2 regions of the Bradyrhizobium sp. BR2003 genome follow, and region 2 is predicted to be linked to the other one. Evidence: predicted binding sites of a transcription regulator. Region 2 holds the regulator's gene; the other holds the start of a gene.
What was found. Region 2 encodes LexA, which represses DNA repair genes until DNA is damaged. Its sites were predicted from a motif close to TGTTCNNNNTGTGTTCNG; they were not measured.
Positions count from the first base shown of each region.

Region 1: a site for LexA is predicted at 4,252-4,269, ahead of recA (recombinase RecA). Genes of this name have one in related genera too.

Region 1 covers NZ_SMYJ01000024.1:109,187-118,990, forward strand. The annotation lists gene gcvP (aminomethyl-transferring glycine dehydrogenase) at 1-2,078, shown strand, start outside; gene E2I15_RS16680 (acyl-CoA thioesterase) at 2,249-2,686, shown strand; gene recA (recombinase RecA) at 3,060-4,148, opposite strand; gene E2I15_RS16690 (hypothetical protein) at 5,152-5,301, shown strand; gene E2I15_RS16695 (hypothetical protein) at 5,476-5,739, shown strand; gene E2I15_RS16700 (transposase) at 5,736-6,626, opposite strand; gene E2I15_RS16705 (hypothetical protein) at 7,116-7,856, shown strand; gene E2I15_RS16710 (hypothetical protein) at 9,098-9,301, shown strand; gene E2I15_RS16715 (hypothetical protein) at 9,342-9,572, opposite strand; gene E2I15_RS16720 (hypothetical protein) at 9,670-9,804, opposite strand, start outside.
Region 2 covers NZ_SMYJ01000009.1:325,869-335,672, reverse strand. The annotation lists ZMP/ZTP riboswitch at 1-74, shown strand, start outside; gene glyA (serine hydroxymethyltransferase) at 111-1,382, shown strand; gene E2I15_RS06030 (HAD family hydrolase) at 2,147-2,791, shown strand; gene E2I15_RS06025 (molybdopterin molybdotransferase MoeA) at 2,794-4,005, shown strand; gene lexA (transcriptional repressor LexA) at 4,248-4,952, shown strand; gene E2I15_RS06015 (hypothetical protein) at 5,209-5,637, shown strand; gene E2I15_RS06010 (hypothetical protein) at 5,783-6,010, shown strand; gene E2I15_RS06005 (ComEC/Rec2 family competence protein) at 6,007-8,292, opposite strand; gene E2I15_RS06000 (MFS transporter) at 8,721-9,804, shown strand, end outside.

The DNA of each region.
Region 1 (9,804 bases), on a different contig from region 2:
CGATCGGCTCGGCGCAGCGGTTCGGCGTGCCGATGGGTTATGGCGGACCGCACGCCGCCTATATGGCGGTGCGCGATACGCTGAAGCGCTCGCTGCCCGGCCGCATCGTCGGCCTCTCGGTGGATTCGCGTGGGCAGCCCGCCTATCGCCTCGCGCTGCAGACCCGCGAGCAGCATATCCGCCGCGAGAAAGCGACCTCGAACATTTGCACCGCGCAGGTGCTGCTCGCCGTGATCGCCTCGATGTATGCGGTCTATCACGGTCCCGAGGGCTTGACCCATATCGCACGCAGCGTGCATCGCCGCGCCACCGTGCTTGCCGCCGGCCTGCGCAAGCTCGGCTTCGCGCCGACCAGCGAAGCGTTCTTCGACACCGTGACCGTCGAGGCAGGTAGCAGGCAGAGCGAGCTCGTCACCCGCGCGCTGGCGGAGCGGATCAATCTGCGCGTCGGCGCGACCACGCTCGGCATCGCGCTCGACGAGACCTCGACGCCGGAGACGGTCGAGGCGGTGTGGCGCGTGTTCGGCGGCAAGCTCAGCTATGCCGAGATCGAGGCCGGCGCGCACGAGGCGCTGCCGAAGGATCTGCGGCGCTCGAGCGCCTTCCTCACCCATCCGGTGTTCAATACGCATCGTTCCGAGACCGAGCTGCTGCGCTACATGCGCAAGCTCAGCGATCGCGACCTCGCGCTCGACCGCGCGATGATCCCGCTCGGCTCCTGCACGATGAAGCTCAACGCCACCACCGAGATGATCCCGCTGACCTGGCCGGCGTTCGGCAATCTGCATCCGTTCGCGCCCTCAGATCAGGCCAAGGGCTATCACGCGCTGTTCAAGCGGCTGGAGCAGTGGCTGTGCGACATCACCGGCTATGACGCGGTCTCGCTGCAGCCGAACTCCGGCGCGCAGGGCGAATATGCCGGGCTGCTGGCGATCCGGGGCTATCACTTGGCGCGCGGTGAACCGCACCGCAAGGTGTGCCTGATCCCCTCCTCCGCGCACGGCACCAATCCGGCCTCGGCCGCGATGGTCGGCATGGAGGTCGTGGTTGTGGCGTGCGATGCGCGCGGCGACGTCGACGTCAATGATCTCCGCATCAAGGCCGAGAAGCACTCCGCCAACCTTGCGGCTGTCATGATCACCTATCCGTCGACCCACGGCGTGTTCGAGGAGCATATCCGCGAGATCTGCGACATCGTGCATGCGCATGGCGGCCAGGTCTATCTCGACGGGGCCAACATGAACGCGCAGGTCGGACTGTCGCGGCCCGGCGATTACGGCGCCGATGTCAGCCATCTCAATTTGCACAAGACCTTCTGCATTCCGCATGGCGGCGGCGGCCCGGGCATGGGCCCGATCGGCGTGAAGGCGCATCTTGCGCCTTATTTGCCGGGCCATCCCGCAACCGACGGCACGACGGCGCACGCCATCGGCCCGGTGTCGGCCGCGCCGTTCGGCTCGGCGTCGATCCTGACCATCTCCTACATCTACATCCTGATGATGGGCGGCGAAGGCCTCACGCGCGCCACGGAGATCGCGATCCTCAATGCCAACTACATCGCCGCACGGCTGCAGCCGCACTTCCCGGTGCTGTACCGCAACGAGCGCGGCCGCGTCGCGCATGAGTGCATCGTCGACCCGCGGCCGCTGAAGACGACCAGCGGCGTCACCGTCGACGACATCGCCAAGCGGCTGATCGACTACGGCTTCCACGCGCCGACCATGAGCTTCCCGGTGGCGGGCACGCTGATGATCGAACCGACGGAATCGGAATCGAAGTTCGAGATCGACCGGTTCTGCGACGCCATGATCGCGATCCGCGACGAAATCGCGGAGATCGAGAAGGGCCGCTGGAAGGTCGAGGCCTCGCCGCTGCGCCACGCGCCGCACACCGTCCACGACATCGCCGACGATGCCTGGAACAGGGCCTATACCCGCGCCGAGGGCTGCTTCCCGGCCGGCGTGTCGCGTTCCGACAAATACTGGAGCCCGGTCGGCCGCGTCGACAACGTCTATGGCGACCGCAACCTGGTGTGCTCATGCCCGCCGGTCGAGGACTACGCGCAGGCGGCGGAGTAGCTGGGGCGCGCGCCTCATCCGGATATCGAAGCAAGGGTTGAGCCCTGCGGCTCAACCCACCATTTCAAAAGAAAAGAGGCCCGTCGTTTCGCTTGTCCGCGACCAGCATCGGTCGAAGCGGATCGCGGGACGAACGGTAGAAGACAGGGCCGCTCGCGGCAGGAGGAAACATGCGCCAGGAATTCTGGTTTCATTTCCCGTTTCGTGTCCGCTATTCGGAGGTCGACGCGCAGGCCGTGGTGTTCAACGCCCACTACCTCACCTACTTCGACACCGCGATCACGGAATATTTTCGCGCGCTCGGCTATGATTATCTCGGCGAAGTGGCGCGGACCGGGATCGACTTTCACACCGTGAAGTCGGTCGTCGAATACAAGGCGCCGATCCGGTTCGACGAGGACATCGAGGTCTGCGTGCGGGTCGCGCGGATCGGCCGCTCCTCGATCAATCTTGCGCTCGCGATCTTCGCCAAGGGCTCCGATGACCTCCGCGCCACCGGCGAGATCATCTGGGTCGCGACCGACCAGAAGACGCATCAGTCGGTCGCCGTGACCGAGGACTTGCGGGCGCTGATCGCGAGCCGCGAAAAGGCGCTGGCGCGGGGATAGGCCCACGCACATTGCGAAGGTCAAGCTTATGGGGCCACGAGGGTGCGGCTCTCGGTGTCCCAGCGCCACAGCCGGCTGGCGACGGCAGCGGTCCACCGACAAAGCGAAAGGCAGATGTCATAGCGACTTCGGCAAACCCCGAACGTGTCAGGCTGAGGCCGGACGGACTGGTCAGGATCAGGCGCTTCATCGGCCCAACTCTCTCGACGACACACAAAACCAAACGGGCGCCGAAGACGTCGGCAACTCAACGTCCTCAGCACCCGCTTGCAGCGAAGTCATGTGATCGTTTGAGCATGATCTCCGCGCAAACGCTTCGCGTTTGTCGCGAGGGAAAACCGCTGCGCACTTTTCCGGATCATGCTGGAGGCTTTTACTCTTCCGTCGGCTCCTCGCCTTCGGCGTCGCGCTCGGGCGTGCCGGCGAGGATCTGCTCGGAGATCAGGCCGGAGTTCTGCCGGATCGCGGCTTCGATCTTGGCGGTGATGTCGGGATTCGACTTCAGGAATGCCTTGGAATTCTCTCGACCCTGGCCGAGCCGCTGGCTGTCATAGGAGAACCAGGCGCCCGACTTCTCGACGATGCCGGCCTTGACGCCGAGGTCGAGGATCTCGCCCATCTTGGAAACGCCCTCGCCGTACATGATGTCGAACTCGACCTGCTTGAAGGGCGGCGCCAGCTTGTTCTTCACCACCTTGACGCGGGTGGTGTTGCCGACCACCTCGTCGCGCTCCTTGATCGCGCCGATGCGGCGGATGTCGAGGCGAACCGAGGCGTAGAACTTCAGCGCGTTGCCGCCGGTGGTGGTCTCCGGCGAGCCGTACATCACGCCGATCTTCATGCGGATCTGGTTGATGAAGATCACCATCGTGTTCGACTTGTTGATCGAGGCGGTGAGCTTGCGCAGCGCCTGGCTCATCAGACGCGCCTGCAGGCCCGGCAACGCATCGCCCATCTCGCCCTCGAGCTCGGCCTTCGGCACCAGCGCCGCGACCGAATCGATCACCAGCACGTCGACCGCGCCGGAGCGCACCAGCGTGTCGGCGATCTCGAGCGCCTGCTCGCCGGTGTCGGGCTGCGAGATCAGCAGTTCATCGATATTGACGCCGAGCTTGCGTGCATAGACCGGATCGAGCGCATGTTCAGCGTCGATGAAGGCGCAGATGCCGCCCTTTTTCTGCCCCTCCGCCACCGTGTGCAGCGCCAGCGTGGTCTTGCCCGACGATTCCGGCCCGTAGATCTCGACGATGCGCCCCTTCGGCAGGCCACCCACGCCGAGCGCGATATCGAGCCCGAGCGATCCCGACGACACCGTCTCGACATCCATCGAACGGTCGTTCTTGCCGAGCTTCATCACCGAGCCCTTGCCGAACTGGCGCTCGATCTGGGAGAGCGCGGCTGAGAGGGCCTTGGACTTGTCCATGGAGGATCCTTCGACGATACGCAGTGCGGTGGCGGACATTTGGGATGTGCTCCTTATGGCGGGGATTCGCTAGCGGGAAAAACGGGCGATGAGATCGGGTGGAATGCGTTGTTGATTGGAACCTCGTACCACGTTTGTTCTAAGTTCGCAATATGTTCTTTCGGGCAGGTGCTGTCCTAGTTAGGACACTCGCAGCCGGGAATTAGGACACCTTCGGCGAGGTTCGGATAGACCGCCATTCCTTGCTCAGCATATCGGCTTGATCCGCCATCACGCGCCATTGAGCGGCGGCCTTCCTAACAAGGGCGCGGTCATGAGCGCGCAGCTTTAATGCCACCTCATCACACCGCGCCGCCATTGCTCGCATCTCTTTCGGAGTCATGGGAGGGATTGGAGACGATCTCGGCCAAATTGTCCTTTGCATAGGTTAGGCCGCTCCGCGTGCACATCCCAGCGCGCCCCGTGCTTCTACGGAGTCTGCTTTGTCGCAGAAGGGGCCTAGGGTCCTGATACCGGGCTATTTCATAAAGATCATTTTTTGATTATCCGGCAGGGGCCGCTGGCGTTTAGGCGGCCCCTATTTCATGCAACCTGCGTCCTCTGCTGGGGCCGTTTCTTTGACCATAGGAACGGGTGCGGGCGCGCTCGGGTTGTCTAGGCTCCTAGCGCAGTCTTTTCTGCCGACAGCGTTAGGACGCAAAGTGTAACTTGGCCTCGGCCTGCACCCCTCGCTGGGGCCGTTTCTTTGATGCCGGCTATTTGAACTTGTGTCCTTCATCTACGCATTATATGCAGTGCAACAGCACACCGGATTGTACCAAATCGGACCTAATTACGCTTGCGTCAGGTTTGTTGACGTTGTTTATGCGACGGCATAAATCATGCTTCAAGATGATCTAGGTCATACAACCGGTGCTGGTTGCGGTGTAGCAACTATTCCGTTGGTTCATACGTTTGAGGGATGTTCAGCAGTTGCGATGGTCGTTAAGCTGATTTTAACGATATCGGCGCAAGCTGAAGAATCGGTCTCGGGAGGTTCACCATGAACGCACTTCGTAAGCAGGCCCTGCACAACGGTCTACCCGTTGCCTATGCGGACGAGGTTACGGAAGATCAGGTGCGCCGAATTGATGACCTTGTGCATAACGAGTTCCAAGACGAAGGTTGGATGACGGTCGAACAAGAGTCGTGATATGGACGGCCCATGGGGCCGTTGCATTACCATCACATATCAACTCTTCCGCGCATCCATCACGTAGTCTGGTGCTGTCTGCCAGACCCCGATGGTCATCCGGGTTCGACCGTTAGACCTGCTTTAATCCGAGCTACAAAGCGGCACCCGCCAACTAAGCGGGGTGCCGTGTGGGTGTCCTATGGCACCACGAAGCTCGAAAGCAATAAGTACGGTCAAACTGACCTCATCATTCAGAATGCAGGGCGACTGGATCAGCTCGGATTGCCGATGGCCGTCAGATTTGACCTGAGTACGGCGAACTGGCTGCCGTGGGTGCACGAGTTTTTCCAACCTCCAGAGCATTCACTTTATGTCGTTGCCGGGCCGCTCACCGGCCACGAAATAGTACGGCTGCGAGCCCGGCTGGCAAAACGTGGATTTATCCAAGCTCTTTAAGAGCGCCCGCCATCGATTACCGTGAAGTTGCGCTGTACTCGCACGGGCCGGTTCGGCTCCAACGGCAGAACTGCGTCCAGCAAGTCGCCGATAGCCCAGACCCGTTCGGCGACGCCCAGCGCAACGGCTGGCGTAGTCCGCAGCGCCTCATGGACGCGGCACAGGTTGTAGTGAGCCACGTACAGGCTCACAGCGGCGGCGTGGTGATCCAGCTTCTTTGAGAAGCCATTCGTCAACCGCGCGAAGCGCTTCTGCGTCATCCGCAGCGTGAGGTTCTGACGTTCAACGTAGCTGGTCGAGATGTTCGCCGGCATGCCGCTCTCTACCTCACGGCTTACTGCTACTACCTCAGCCGGGCTGTAGCGGCGCGCGGCTTCTTTTACAGCCAGGTTCGTTACGCTGTAGGTCTTTACGATCACGCCATGATGGGCGCGGCCAGCGAAGGCATCGCGGATCGCCATCTTGTATGGATGAAAGCCGTCCGTGCTGATCTCAGGCGCACCAATCACGCGCTGGCGAAGATCCTGCACGAACAGGTCCGTGTTCTCGGTGTCGCGCTTGCCGGTGCGGTAGCTGATGATGGCCTTGGCAGAGGAGGCCATGCCGATGAACGTGTACTGGTCACCCTTGTGGCCGATCTCGTGACGCTCAACGCGCTTCTGCTTCTTTCCGACGAAGCCCCAGATTTCGTCCAGCTCCAAACGGCCGCAGCGAATGCCGACCATCATGCGGTCGTGCAGTTCGGCGCAGCCACGGCCGACGCGCGCCCCAAGGCGCATGATCGTGTCGCGGTGAATGCCGGTGATGCGCTCAGTGGCGCGGATGCTCTGGCCTTCGGTCAGGCAGGCGATGATTGCGATCTGCTGGTCGCGGGAGAGATTGTTCACGAAGCTCATCCTTCGGGTTGAAGGGATGGCTTCCGCGAGACCTAGCAAAACCGCGTTGCAGCGCGTATATTTGCCGGATGGTCATTCGCTTCGGGCTCATCCCTGGGCGGTTGATCGGGGCCGCTGCGGTTGCAGCCAAAGCGGTCCCACTAGTTCGATGGTTCAGGGAGCCGGACTCGGACCGACATCTCCACACTTGTAGGGGCGGGTGTCCTACCATTAGACGATCCCTGAAAGTCCTAGAGCCGATTGCAGGGCCGTAGCGCTCCTCCCCCGAGGTTTGACGCTGCGGCCCTTCCTTTTGCGCCCCCTAGCTCGGCTAGCGCATCGGGGGCTTAGACCCTCCTAACCATGTCGGCCTCCTAATCTGGAACCAATCTGCCACGACGCGATTGAGTTCGCAATAACTAATCTTTGCTATCTAGATAAATAATTCTTGCGGAGAAAAATGCAATCGGCTATGAGTTCCGGCATCAGGAGGACTCTGCTATGGCGCGCGCCCGCAGCCCGGAATACCCCGCGATCAGCCTTAAGGAGGCGGTGGAGCGGGTGAAAATGATCTACGACAAGGACTACCAGAACCGCCTACCCAAGGCCGTGCTCGCCGAGCATATGGGCTACAAGGGGCTTAGTGGCGCGTCCTTGCCCGTGCTGTCGGCGCTAACCAAATTCGGCTTGATTGAGGGCCGGGGGGATGAAACGCGAGTCTCTGATTTAGCGGTCTCTATCATTGCTCATCCACCGGGTGCGCCCGACCGGATGGCAGCCCTCGTGCAGGCAGCCAAGAATGCTGATTTGTTCGCCGAACTGGACACTCGTTTTCCTGATGGCAAGGCAAGCGATCAGGCAATCCGCTCTTACCTGTTGACTAATAAGTTCATTCCGAGCGCTGCCGATGCAGCCATTCGGGCCTATCGCGATACAAAAACGTTTGTGGATAGCGAATCAGGCGGGTATAGTGGGGGTCAACCTGCGGAGCCAACGATTATGACCCCGGCTAGTGAGCCAAAAACTCAACATCTTGGAGCGCCATATTTACCTCCCGACGATCACTTCCCGGGGGGCCATCAAGTGCGTCGGCAGGAAGTAATCACCCTCGATGAGGGGGACGTGGTTCTTTCGTTTCCAGCTGATTTGTCGCCTGAAAGTTTTGATGATCTAAAAGCCCATTTGGACCTGTTCATCAAAAAGATGCAGCGCCGCGCAAGCACTACTGGCAAGAACGCTTGAGGCCGCCAACTGAGGCGGCCTTAATTCAATCTCATTTGAAATTGGCGCAGAATCTCTCGCTGAGCCTCATCAGCAATTGCGTCGAGCTGGCGCATGATTTCGCTCTCCAGCCTTTGCAGATTGTCAGCGGTTGGACCGTCCGGAAACTCTCCGGCCAGAGCGCGGCAGAATTTCAACTGCGCTTCTAGCGCACGTCGATCCCGTTCTCGGTTCATTCAGCGATACTGGCACAAACTGCATATCCATTGAAGCCGACATACCTATAAAAATTCACCGATATGGTCACGTTCACGCACGGAGAACCCCCGGTAATCCGTCTCCGCAGTTGATTGAGAACGAATCGGGGGTCGTCCAAATCTATATGCCCAGGACATGGAATATGCCGTCTCGGTAGGACTACTGAGAACAGCGGCCAAGGGATGGTTACTGTTCGCCTAATCGGAATTAGGACACTCCCAAAATCAACTTAGGACACGGGGGCTTAAATACGGACAGTACCGACAGGCAGGCGCTGGCCTGTTTCCATCCCTAGTGGCCTGCTTTGATTTTCCGAGTGGCCCGGTTTGGGTTTAACCCTATCGCAACCAACGGTTAGCCGATGTTCTCGGTAGGACTACTGAGGAGGCTCTCAGGTGTTCTGGCCCCATAACTTTCTGCGGGTCGCGATCTGTTCTCGCGGAATGTTTACTGGAACAATCGATCCGGCAGTGCCTCTAATTGAGGGCTTCCAGCCAGACAGGTAGCCCCCCGACTGCTGGAGGAAAACCCGCCTCCGGGACGGGTTGGCGGCCCCCTGTTGGGGCCGTTTAAAATTCCGTAGTTCTCCGGCCAAGAACAAAGTTCCGGGCGTTGCGATGTGCCGCGCGCCCGAAGTTCCCCTGATAATCAACCAGTTAGCCTGACAAGCTCGACGGCGTCGGGAAACTGCCTGGCACAATCTGCATACTACCTTCGTACCCCTCCTGAGCCCTGGAAAAACTCCGTAGCGTTCGACGGAAGACTCGGGTTCCGCCAGTGCTCGTAACATTGGCCTGCTCAACCAACGCGAATTGCGCCGCGCTGGGCAGGCAACACGGCTGGCGACCGTTCCCTGGCGACGCTGCCGACGGACGAACCCCTTAATCCACAACGACGGCTCGAACGGGCGCGGCCTTTCACACGATCTTTTTACGGGTACCAATCATTACCGCAACTAATGGTTTAAGTATCGACGACCGCCTTCATTCGCGGAACCGTTACAGATGATCCACAGGGGCATCGAGTTCAGCGTCACCCAGCTGATGGCCGGCGTCTGGAAATGGCGCTTCCAGATCGGCGATCGCGTCTTCACGGGCAAGACCGAAGCAAAGCTCGATCTTCTGGCGATCCGCCGCGTGCAGCTGCGGATCGATCGCGAACTGAACAATCTGGAGCGGGAACGCACCCGCGGCAGCAATGGGGACTGAGGCACGGTCCATCGTGCACGCTGCGGTGCCCTGAAACGCTTCAGTCCGCGCTTGCCAGCCGCCGCATCGTGAACTCGATGTCGCCGCCGGGGAGTTCGCGCCAGCTCTCGACGGCGCTCATATAGGCCGCCTTCGGGTAGCGCTTGAGAAAGTCACGCGCCCTCGCGCGGGCCTGATCGCGTGGCAGGCTGAAGGTCTCGCGCAGATAGCCGTCGTCCGGCTTTCGCCGCTCGGCCATCCGGCTGGCGAGATCGCGCGGACGAGACACCATGCCGCAACTCCGGACCAACTGACGACACCCCAATATAGGGGCGGCGGCGGGAGAATCCGAGTCTGCGGGAGACGGATGAAGTCGCCCCGAGCGGGCGTTACTGGCTGCGCGGCGCGGCGCTTCCGGGCTGCGCCGAGCTTCCGGTCTTGGTCTTCGGCTTGGCGGGATGGGCGGCCGCCTTCGGCGGATCGCTGCGTACGACGCCCCAGGGATCGGCCGATCCCTTGGCATC
Region 2 (9,804 bases):
GACTGGCGAGCTTACGTGGAATTGACCACGGTGAAGCGCGAAGGGTTCTAGCGCCGTTCGCCTGGGCAACCCGTTCAGCTGATGATCCAGCGTCTTAGGGAGCCCGGACCATGCCGTCATTCCGCAATGAACTCCACCTCAACGATTCGGAAGTTGCCCTTGCGCTCGAGGGCGAAGAGCGCCGCCAGCAAGACGGCGTCGAGCTGATTCCGTCGGAAAACTACACCTATCCCGAGGTTCTCGAGCTGCTTGGATCGGTGTTCACCAACAAGTATTCCGAGGGCTATCCGGGACGCCGCTATTACGGCGGCCAGGAATTTACCGACCAGATAGAGAACCTTGCCCGACAGCGAGCTTGCGCGCTGTTTCGCGCCGAACATGCCAACGTTCAGCCTCTGTCCGGGTCGCCAATGAACCAGGCCGTGTATCTGGGCCTGCTGCAGCCCGGCGATACGATATTGGCAATGGACCTGTCACACGGCGGCCATCTCACCCATGGCGCGCCGGTGTCGCACATGGGGCGGCTCTTCAACTTCGCCCGCTACAAGACGCAGCCATCAAACGGCGGCGCCATCGATTTCGATGCGCTCCGCGCCATGGCCCGGCACGTCCGTCCGAAGCTGGTGCTGTGCGGCTACAGCTCCTATCCGCGCGATTTGGATTATGCGTCCTTCAAGAGCATCGCCGATGAGGTGGGTGCACTGACCATGGCCGACGTCAGCCATTACGGCGGCCTGATCGCCGGCAACGCCTTGCGCAATCCGCTCGATGCGGGTTTCGACGTGATGACGACGACATCGCACAAGACGCTTCGGGGGCCGCGCGGCGGCATCGTTCTTTGTCGCCGGGAGTTCGCCGGCAAGATCGACGCATCGGTGTTCCCGGGATTGCAGGGAGGTCCGCACATGAACGTTGTGGCCGGAACCGCGGTCGCGCTGAAGAAGGCATCGACGTCCGATTTTCAGGCCCACGCAAGGCTGGTCATGCGCAACGCGAAGGTCCTGGCCGAAGCATTGATGGAACGCGGCATGACGTTGATCACCGGCGGAACCGACAATCACATGATGGTTGTGGATACGGTGGCCAGCGTCGGCCTGGACGGCGGCGCGGCCGAGAACATCCTCGACGCCGTCGGGATCACCGCAAACAAGCAGATCATTCCCGACGATCCGCGTCCGCCGCTCAAGCCGAGCGGCATTCGCCTCGGGACGCCGGCGGCGACCACGCGCGGCATGGGCGAGCCCGAAATGCGCCTTATCGCCGAACTCATTGCGGAATCCCTCCGGTCGAAGGGAGATGCAGCGGTCGTCAAGCGACTGAGATCGAACAGCGTCGAGATGTGCCGCGCTTTCCCCGTTCCGGGGATCGCGCCGCCCTCATAGGCGGCCGAGCCGCGCTCCTGTTCCGCGTTCGTCGCGTCGCTCGTCCGGGTGTGCGGCCTGCATGGGCACGTCATGAAGGTTCCCCGACAACGACCGGAACGGAAATTGATGCTGTTCGTTGGACCGCATGAATCTCGAAGACGGAGCGTTCAACCCGTGACCCGGAAAACCTTGCAAGCACGCTCGGAGCAGGCGCTCGTCGTCATCATTCTCAGCACCGGTGCGCTGATCGGTTACCTCGGCTTGGCGCTGTCCCGGATGTGAGAGCTACGCCCGGCGGGCACCAAGCCGCCGGCAAGCATCAAGCCGCCGGCAGGCATGCAGGCATCAAGTCGCTCGGTGCCCTGAAAGCTCGCGCGTGTGCCCGACGTGGCCCCCCCGCAAAAATATAGGTTGCAACGAAGAAAGCTCGGACAAATCATGTCGCGAGAAAGCGGATGTTTGACGCACAAGCGACAACACGCCCGGCGTCGTCCCGGCCTGGTGCGCAATTGCGCACGGGGGGCCGGGACGACTGCGGTGGATGTGGCGCGAGCTGGCGTTCTTTCTTCCTTCTGGAAGGGTAGCAAATCACGCCTTCTGCTTCGCGACCTCTCGGCGCAAGCACAGCCGTCTCTGGAATACTGGATCACCCGCATGCGGCATGCGCGGGTGATGACACTGTGCGTGCAGGGACGACAGCACGCTTAACGCCCGTCGCACACCTGCCGCACAAATCGAGGACATTGCCGCCTGCTCGCAATTCTCGTACACGGTTTCACGCAATGACCTCGCCACTCTCTCCCAACTCCGTCGACGTGCTGCTGTTCGATATCGGCCGCGTCGTGCTCGACATCAACTTTGACAAGGTGATGGCGCACTGGGCGCAGCACGCCGGCTGTGCGCCCGGCGAACTCGCCACGCGCTTTGTCGTCGACGACAGTTTCAAGCATCACGAGATCGGCCGGATCGACGACGCGGCGTTCTTCGAAAGCCTGCGCCGGACGCTCGACATCGACATCACGGACGCCCAGTTCCTCGAAGGCTGGAATGCGATCTTCACCGGCGAGATGCCGGGCATCGCCCCGCTGCTCGCGGCGGCCGCCGAGCGAATGCCGCTCTACGCCTTCTCCAACACCAATCCGGCCCATGTCGCGCATTTCTCGGTCACCCATGCCGAGCTGCTCAGCCATTTTCGCGACGTCTTCCTTTCCTCGAGCATCGGCTTCCGCAAACCCGACGCCGAAGCCTATGATCATGTGGTAAAAGCCATCGGCGTGCCGGCGTCGCGGATCCTGTTCTTCGACGACCTGGCCGCCAATATCGAAGGTGCGCGGGCGCGCGGCCTTCATGCTATCCACGTGACATCGACGGATGACGTGGCACGGGCTTTGACCGCACTTGGTATTTTAGGAATTGAGGAGCTCTGAGCGTGGCCCTGATGCCGGTTGCCGATGCCCTGTCCGCCGTCCTTGCCGGCGCCGAACCGCTGCCGGAGGAGATGGTCGCGCTCGATGCCGCCTACCACCGCACGCTGGCGCACGACCTCGCGGCGCTCCGCACCCAGCCGCCGCAGCCGATGTCGGCGATGGACGGCTATGCCGTGCGCGCCGCCGATGCGGCCGATCTGAAGGCCCGGCTCAAGGTGATCGGCGAAGTCGCCGCCGGTCGGCCGTTCGAGCGGACAGTCGGCGCCGGCGAGGCGGTGCGGATCTTCACCGGTGGCGTGATCCCCAATGGGGCCGACGCCGTGATCATCCAGGAAGACACCGCCGTCGACGGCGACCACATCACGATCACGGAGACCGCCAGCGTCGGGCGGCACATCCGCCCGGCCGGGGTCGACTTCCGTGCGGGCGAGGTGCTGCTCGACGGCGGCAGCCGCCTGTCCGACCGCGCGCTGTCGCTGGCGGCCGCCATGAACTATCCGGAACTTGCGGTGCGCTGCCGCCCGAAGGTCGCGGTGCTGGCGACCGGCGATGAACTGGTGATGCCGGGCTCGCAGCCCGGCCCCGGCCAGATCGTCTACTCCAACGGCTACGCGCTGCGGGCGCTGGCGCGCGCCGAGGGCGCCGAGACCGTCGACCTCGGCGTTGCCGCCGACACAATGGAGGCGACCACGGCCGGCATCCGCCGGGCGCGCGAGGCCGGCGCCGATGTCCTGATCACGACGGGCGGCGCCTCGGTCGGCGACCACGATCTCGTCAAGCGGTCGCTGGAAGCCGAGGGCGTCGAGATGGCGTTCTGGCGGATCGCGATGCGGCCGGGCAAGCCGATGATGCACGGCCGGCTCGGCGCGATGCGGGTGATCGGCCTGCCCGGCAATCCGGTGTCGTCCTATGTCTGCGCTTTCCTGTTCCTGGTGCCGTTGATTCGGGCGCTGAGCGGCCGGAAAGTGATTCATCATCGCCGCACGAGCGCCCTGCTCGGCCGCGACCTCGCCGCCAACGACCAGCGCGAGGACTATCTGCGGGCACGGCTCGAAGCGCGCGAGGACGGCACGTTGATCGCAACGCCGGTGACGCAGCAGGACTCGTCGCTGCTCGGGAATCTCGCTGCGGCACGGGCACTTCTCGTGCGTCCGCCGTTCGCGGCAGCGGCCGTCAAGGGCAGCGAATGCGAGATTCTGACACTGCCCGAATAGGGTTTTCATGCCCCACCGATCGTGCGTTGCCTGATCCGTTCACCGGAAATTAAGTGGTTGCGGAACACATATCGAACATATAGTGTCCGTTCATGATTTGTTTCGAGTACTGGTGTCTACAATCGGGAAGCCGCGTGGAAGCAAGTGCAACGAGCACATGCTCCTGAGGTCAGGCCCGCCTGAAGGCCCCACCAGAAGAGTCTCGGAATCGAACGACGCTATCAACCGGGGGAATGCTCGAGATGCTCACGCGCAAACAGTACGAACTTCTGCGTTTCATCAATGAACGTCTGAAAGAGGCCGGCGTACCGCCCTCCTTCGACGAGATGAAGGATGCGCTCGACCTGCGCTCGAAGTCCGGTATCCACCGCCTGATCACTGCGCTGGAGGAGCGCGGCTTCATCCGCCGCCTGCCGAACCGCGCCCGCGCCATCGAGGTCATCAAGCTGCCCGAACTCTCGGCTGGCGGCGGCAACGGCCGACGCGGCTTCACGCCCAGCGTCATCGAAGGCACCCTCGGCCGGCGCGCCAGCACGCCGCCGATCGCCGAGGACGACGGCAACCGTCCGGTCGCGGTCCCCGTGATGGGCCGGATCGCCGCCGGTACGCCGATCGAGGCGCTGCAGACCCGCAGCCACACCATCAGCGTGCCGCCCGACATGCTCGGCGCCGGCGAGCACTATGCGCTCGAGGTGCGCGGCGACTCGATGGTCGATGCCGGCATCCTCGACGGCGACATGGCGCTGATCCAGCGCAACGACGTCGCCAACACCGGCGACATCGTGGTGGCGCTGATCGACGAGGAGGAAGCCACCCTGAAGCGCTTCCGCCGCCGCGGCGCATCGATCGCGCTCGAGCCGGCCAACACCGCCTATGAAGTGCGCATCCTGCCGCCGAACCGGGTGCGCATCCAGGGCAAGCTGATCGGCCTGTATCGCAAATACTGAATTGCAAATACTTGCGGCGGCCGGGAACGAGCAACACGTCGGATCGTTCCTTGCATGATAGCGTAGCGTACGGCCTGCCCGATGCGCTCCGATACCTCTCGCGCAGCGTCGCGTGTTTGTGATCGGGGTCGGTCTCGGACCAGTCGTACAATCGCCCAGAAACGAGCAGAAGCTCGTTCGCTATCGTCCACTCTGGTAGAGGCCCCAATGCCTCAAGAGAGGCACGGGTCGCTACCTCGAAATGAGGAGCCATCCGATGTGTGACTATAGTCTGCACGCCGTGGCATCGCGCCCCGCCATTGTCGGAGAGACGCTGATCACGACGACGTTCCGCGGCACGTCGACCCGCGGTTTTGCTTCGGAGAACGATCCCACTGTCGCGGTCTGCATGCTGCCGGGCACCGAGCTCGCTTTCGCCGAGAACGTTCGCTACGACAGCCGCTGGATCTGGACCAAGACGCTGAACTATCGCGTCGGCGTATTCAACGAAGTCGAGCCCGACGTGCCCGATCGGCATCATGACGCGGTCGAATTCCCCGACGGCAGCCATGTGCTGGTGACCCAGCTGGTCGAGGGACAGCGCGTCAGCGTGCTGCAATTGCCGGCGCTGCATCCGCCGGTCGAGCAGAAGCCGAAGGTTGTGGAGCGGCGGCCCTCCGCATTCGCAACGCTGTTTTTGGGTTGAGCGCATCGTCGCCGCGGAATGGGCTGTTCGGCGGCGGATGACCTAAGCAATTTCGGGCGACCCCGGACTCCCGCTTCCGGGGCGCAGGAGGGAATTTGCGTCAGCCGGCGCCTTGGCGCATCATCGGGCACGGAGGACGTGCGCGGTGGTCGATAAGGTCACATGGCAAAAGGCTGGACGCGTCACGGAACCGGGCCGCTACATGTTCCGGTTCGGTTGGCTGACGGTGACGGCCGACGACCTGAAAGTCTGGGAGCAATTTCCCGAGGCTTCCTTCACGCTCGTCAAGAAGCCCGATGCCGGCCCCGACTCCGACGAATACCATCTCGGCCTGTTCGAGCTCCCGAGCGCCCCCTCCCCGGACCACCGCTAATCATCGCCCTGCAGATCGGTCTCGGCCGGCGTCGCATCCACGGCAGGCCGCGGTGCGGCGGCGGGTGCGCGCAGCGTCGTCTCGCTCTCGCCGTCGCCGGGAACCGCCGGCGACCACGGCCGGTCGATCCCGCCGGGCTTGACCGCATCGACGGCGTAACCGTCCCTGCTCCGCCGCAGCACCAGCGCGCCGTGGCGCCGCAGCCGCTCGGCATCGATTACCGATGCCGCGCAGCCCTGCGGTACCGGCCGCGCCGTCACGATCAGGCCTGCGCGCTCGCAGTCGTCCGCCAGCGCCTCCGGCCGGGTCGCCAGCGCGACGAAGGCGCCGCCGGGTCCCTGGGTCACGCAGCCGCCGGCATCGCACGAGACGCCCTCGCCGAGCGACGCATCGGTGGCGGTCCGCGCGTCGGCGTCCGCCGCCAGCCACTCCTTGACCAGGAACGCATCCTTGGCGCTGTGCATCAAATGCAGCCGCCCGTCGCCGCCGCGCACCGCGACGTTGCGGCCGTCGCCGGAGACCAGCACGTCCGGCTGCGGCACCCTGAGCGCCCAGACCGAGGCCGCCAGCAGCAGCACCGCGCCCGACCAGCGCAGCGGCGTGCGCAGCAGCCCGAGCAGGATGATGCCGGCACTCGCTGCGATCAGCGGCCCGATCCCGAACGCCGCTATGCGGCCGACCGCGCCTGGCAGTGCGGCGACCCATTGCGTCACCAGGATCATCCAGTCGATGCCAAGACCCATGATCGCCCAGAACACGCCGTCGAAGCCGAACGGCATGGCGACGAGCCCCAGCAGGCCGGCCGGCATCACGACCGCCGACACGACAGGCATCGCCGCGAGGTTGGCGAACAGCCCGTAGGGCGTCACGCGGTGGAAATGGAACGCGGCGTAGGGCGTCGTCGCCAGCCCCGCCACCAGCGAGGCCAGCATCAGCATCGTGAGTTCGCGGCCGCCCCACAGCGCAACCCGTGCGGTCGCCGAATGGTCGGGCGACGCGAATAGGTTCGGTAGCCCGATCTGCACCAGCGCCACCAGCCCGAGCGTCGCCGCAAACGACATCTGGAAACTCGGATGCACCAGCGCCTCCGGCGCGATCGCGAGCACGATCAGCGCCGCCACCGCCAGCGTACGGAAGGTGATCGCGCGGCGGTCGACGATCACGGCCAGCAGCACCACGGCCGTCATGAAGAACGACCGTTGCGTCGCGACCTCCGCACCCGACAGCAACAGATAGAATGCCGCGGCGACAAGCGCGGCCGCCGCGGCCCATTTCTTGATCGGATGCCCCGCCGTCAGCGCCGGAAACAGCGCGAGCAGCGCGCGCACCGCGAAGAACACGACGCCGGCGACCACGGCCATGTGGTAGCCGGAGATCGACAGCACATGGCCGAGCCCCGAGATGAACATCGCATCGTTGACCGGCGTCGAGATCGCGTCGCGCCGGCCGGTGAGCAGCGCGGTCGCGATCGCGCGCTGGTCGCCGTCGAGCGTGGTGCGAATCCGCGCGTCGATGGCGTCGCGCAGGCCTTGCATGAAGGCGGCGTAGCGCAGCGCAAAGCCGCCGGTCGCAGGCGGCTCCCTGGTTTTGACCGCGCCCATCACGAAGCCGGAGGCGCCGATGCCCTGGAAATACAGGTCGCGTCCGAAATCATAGGAGCCCGGGCGCTGCGGCCCGAGCGGCGGCAACAGCCTTGCCTTCAACTCGACGAAGCTGCCGACGTCGGGCGCCGTGCCCTTCTTCACCGAGAGCCGGACCCGATCGAGCTTCGTCATGTCGCGCGGGCTCTCCATCGAAACCACGCGCAGCACGAAACGATCGGTCTTCTCGCGGATGTCGCGCGTCTCGACGAAGCCGGTCAGCGCCACCGAGAACATCGGCCGCGCCAGCACCGTGTGAGCAACGCGCGCCGTCTTCCAGGTCGCCGTCGCAAAGCCCGCGGCCACCGCGGCCAGCATCGCGATGACGGGAAACACGCTGCGCCGTCGCAGCAGCAGCGCCAGCAGGCAGAGCAGGATTGCGACGGTGGCCGCGACCGACAGCACCGGCTCGTGCTCGGCCGCGAAATAGAAGGCGATACCGGCGCCGAACGCCACCGGCACCCATGGCAACAACCGGCCCGCGCCAGCCTCCGCACGCGCCCATTGCCGCAATGTGTCGACGACAGGCTTCCAGATGCCGACGCGCGCCGGGAGAAAGCCGCCGGCCGGCGCAGCCGCGCGCGGCGGCCACGTCCCCGCGTAGCCGCGTTTGCCGCCCGGCGTCGTGCCCTGCTCCGCCATTCCGCTTGCGATCCCTGCCGGGCGGCAGGCTAGCGGATGGCCCCGTCCCCCGACTAGCGGAACGGATGCAGAATACGGACCCGGCAACGCCCGGGTGGATCGTCCTGCGCCTTGCCGACCTCGCGCCGGGCCACAGCTGCCGCCTGCGTCATATCGATCGAGCCGAAAGTCTCATAAAGATACCGATCACATTAGGAATAGACTGTCCCGATGCCTCCACTCCCGGAGAGACAGGGATGAGGCAGTGACGGCTCGCGGCACGTAAGGCCGCTGGAGCTCCTCTCAGGCGGCCACAACTCCCCTGAGATCAGGCGTTGCGGACGAACGCGCAAATCTCGCCTGTAACGCCGCGCACCACGCGCACTCCGCGAGCGGATAGATCGCTGAAAAACGCGAGGAGTAGCGTTTGCATTTGAGAGGAGCGACACATGGCAATTCAAGTACCGAGCGATTTTCGTCGCGTGATTGTCGCCGCGTCAGTGGGAAACATCATTGAATGGTACGACTTTTATATTTTTGGCAGCCTGGCCGCGGTTCTGTCGGTCAAGTTCTTTGAGCAATCCCACCCCGTCGCAGCCCTGCTGAGCACGATCGCGCTGTTCACTGCGGGATTCCTGATCCGCCCGCTGGGGGCCTTCCTGTTCGGATGGATGGGCGATCGGGTCGGCCGCAAATATACATTCCTCATTACGCTGAGCGGAATGGGCCTGGGAACGGGAGCGATCGGACTGATCCCGACTTATCAGTCGATCGGCCTGACGGCCGCATTCATCCTGTTCGGCTTGCGGATGATCCAGGGTCTCTGCCTGGGCGGCGAGTATGGCGGCGCCATCACCTACGTCGCCGAGCATGTTCCGGACGACCGCCGCGGCTACTACACCGGCTGGCTACAAACCTCGCCGACACTCGGGATAGTGGTGTCGCTGGCCGTGATCGTTCTGACCCGAACCTGGGCCGGCAATCAGGCCTTTGACGAATGGGCGTGGCGCGTACCGTTCCTGGTCTCGTTCCTGCTGGTGGCCATCGCCATCTACATCCGCCTGCAGCTTCAGGAGACGCCGATTTTCCAGGAGATCAAGGCACGCGGACAGATGACCAGGAATCCCTGGCGTGAAGCTTTCCTCAGCGCCAACATCAAGTACATCTTGATCGCGATCGTCGTCCTGATCGGGCAGGGCGTGGTCTGGTACAGTGGTCAATTCTGGGCACTGTACTTCCTGCAGCAGGTCTCCAAGGTCGATGCGGTTACCTCGGCCTACATTGTGGGAGCCGCACTGTTGATCGCGACGCCGAGCCTGATCTTCTTTGGTTGGCTGTCGGATCAGATCGGCCGCAAATCCGTGATCCTCGGAGGCATGCTGCTTGCCGCGATCACCTACTATCCGCTCTATCTGTGGCTCGGCATGGTCACGCAGCCGGGACACATCAACTATCCGGTCGCCGTCTTCATCATCTTCATCCTCGTCTGCTACGTCGGGATGGTGTACGGGCCGGTCGGCGCGTTTCTGGCGG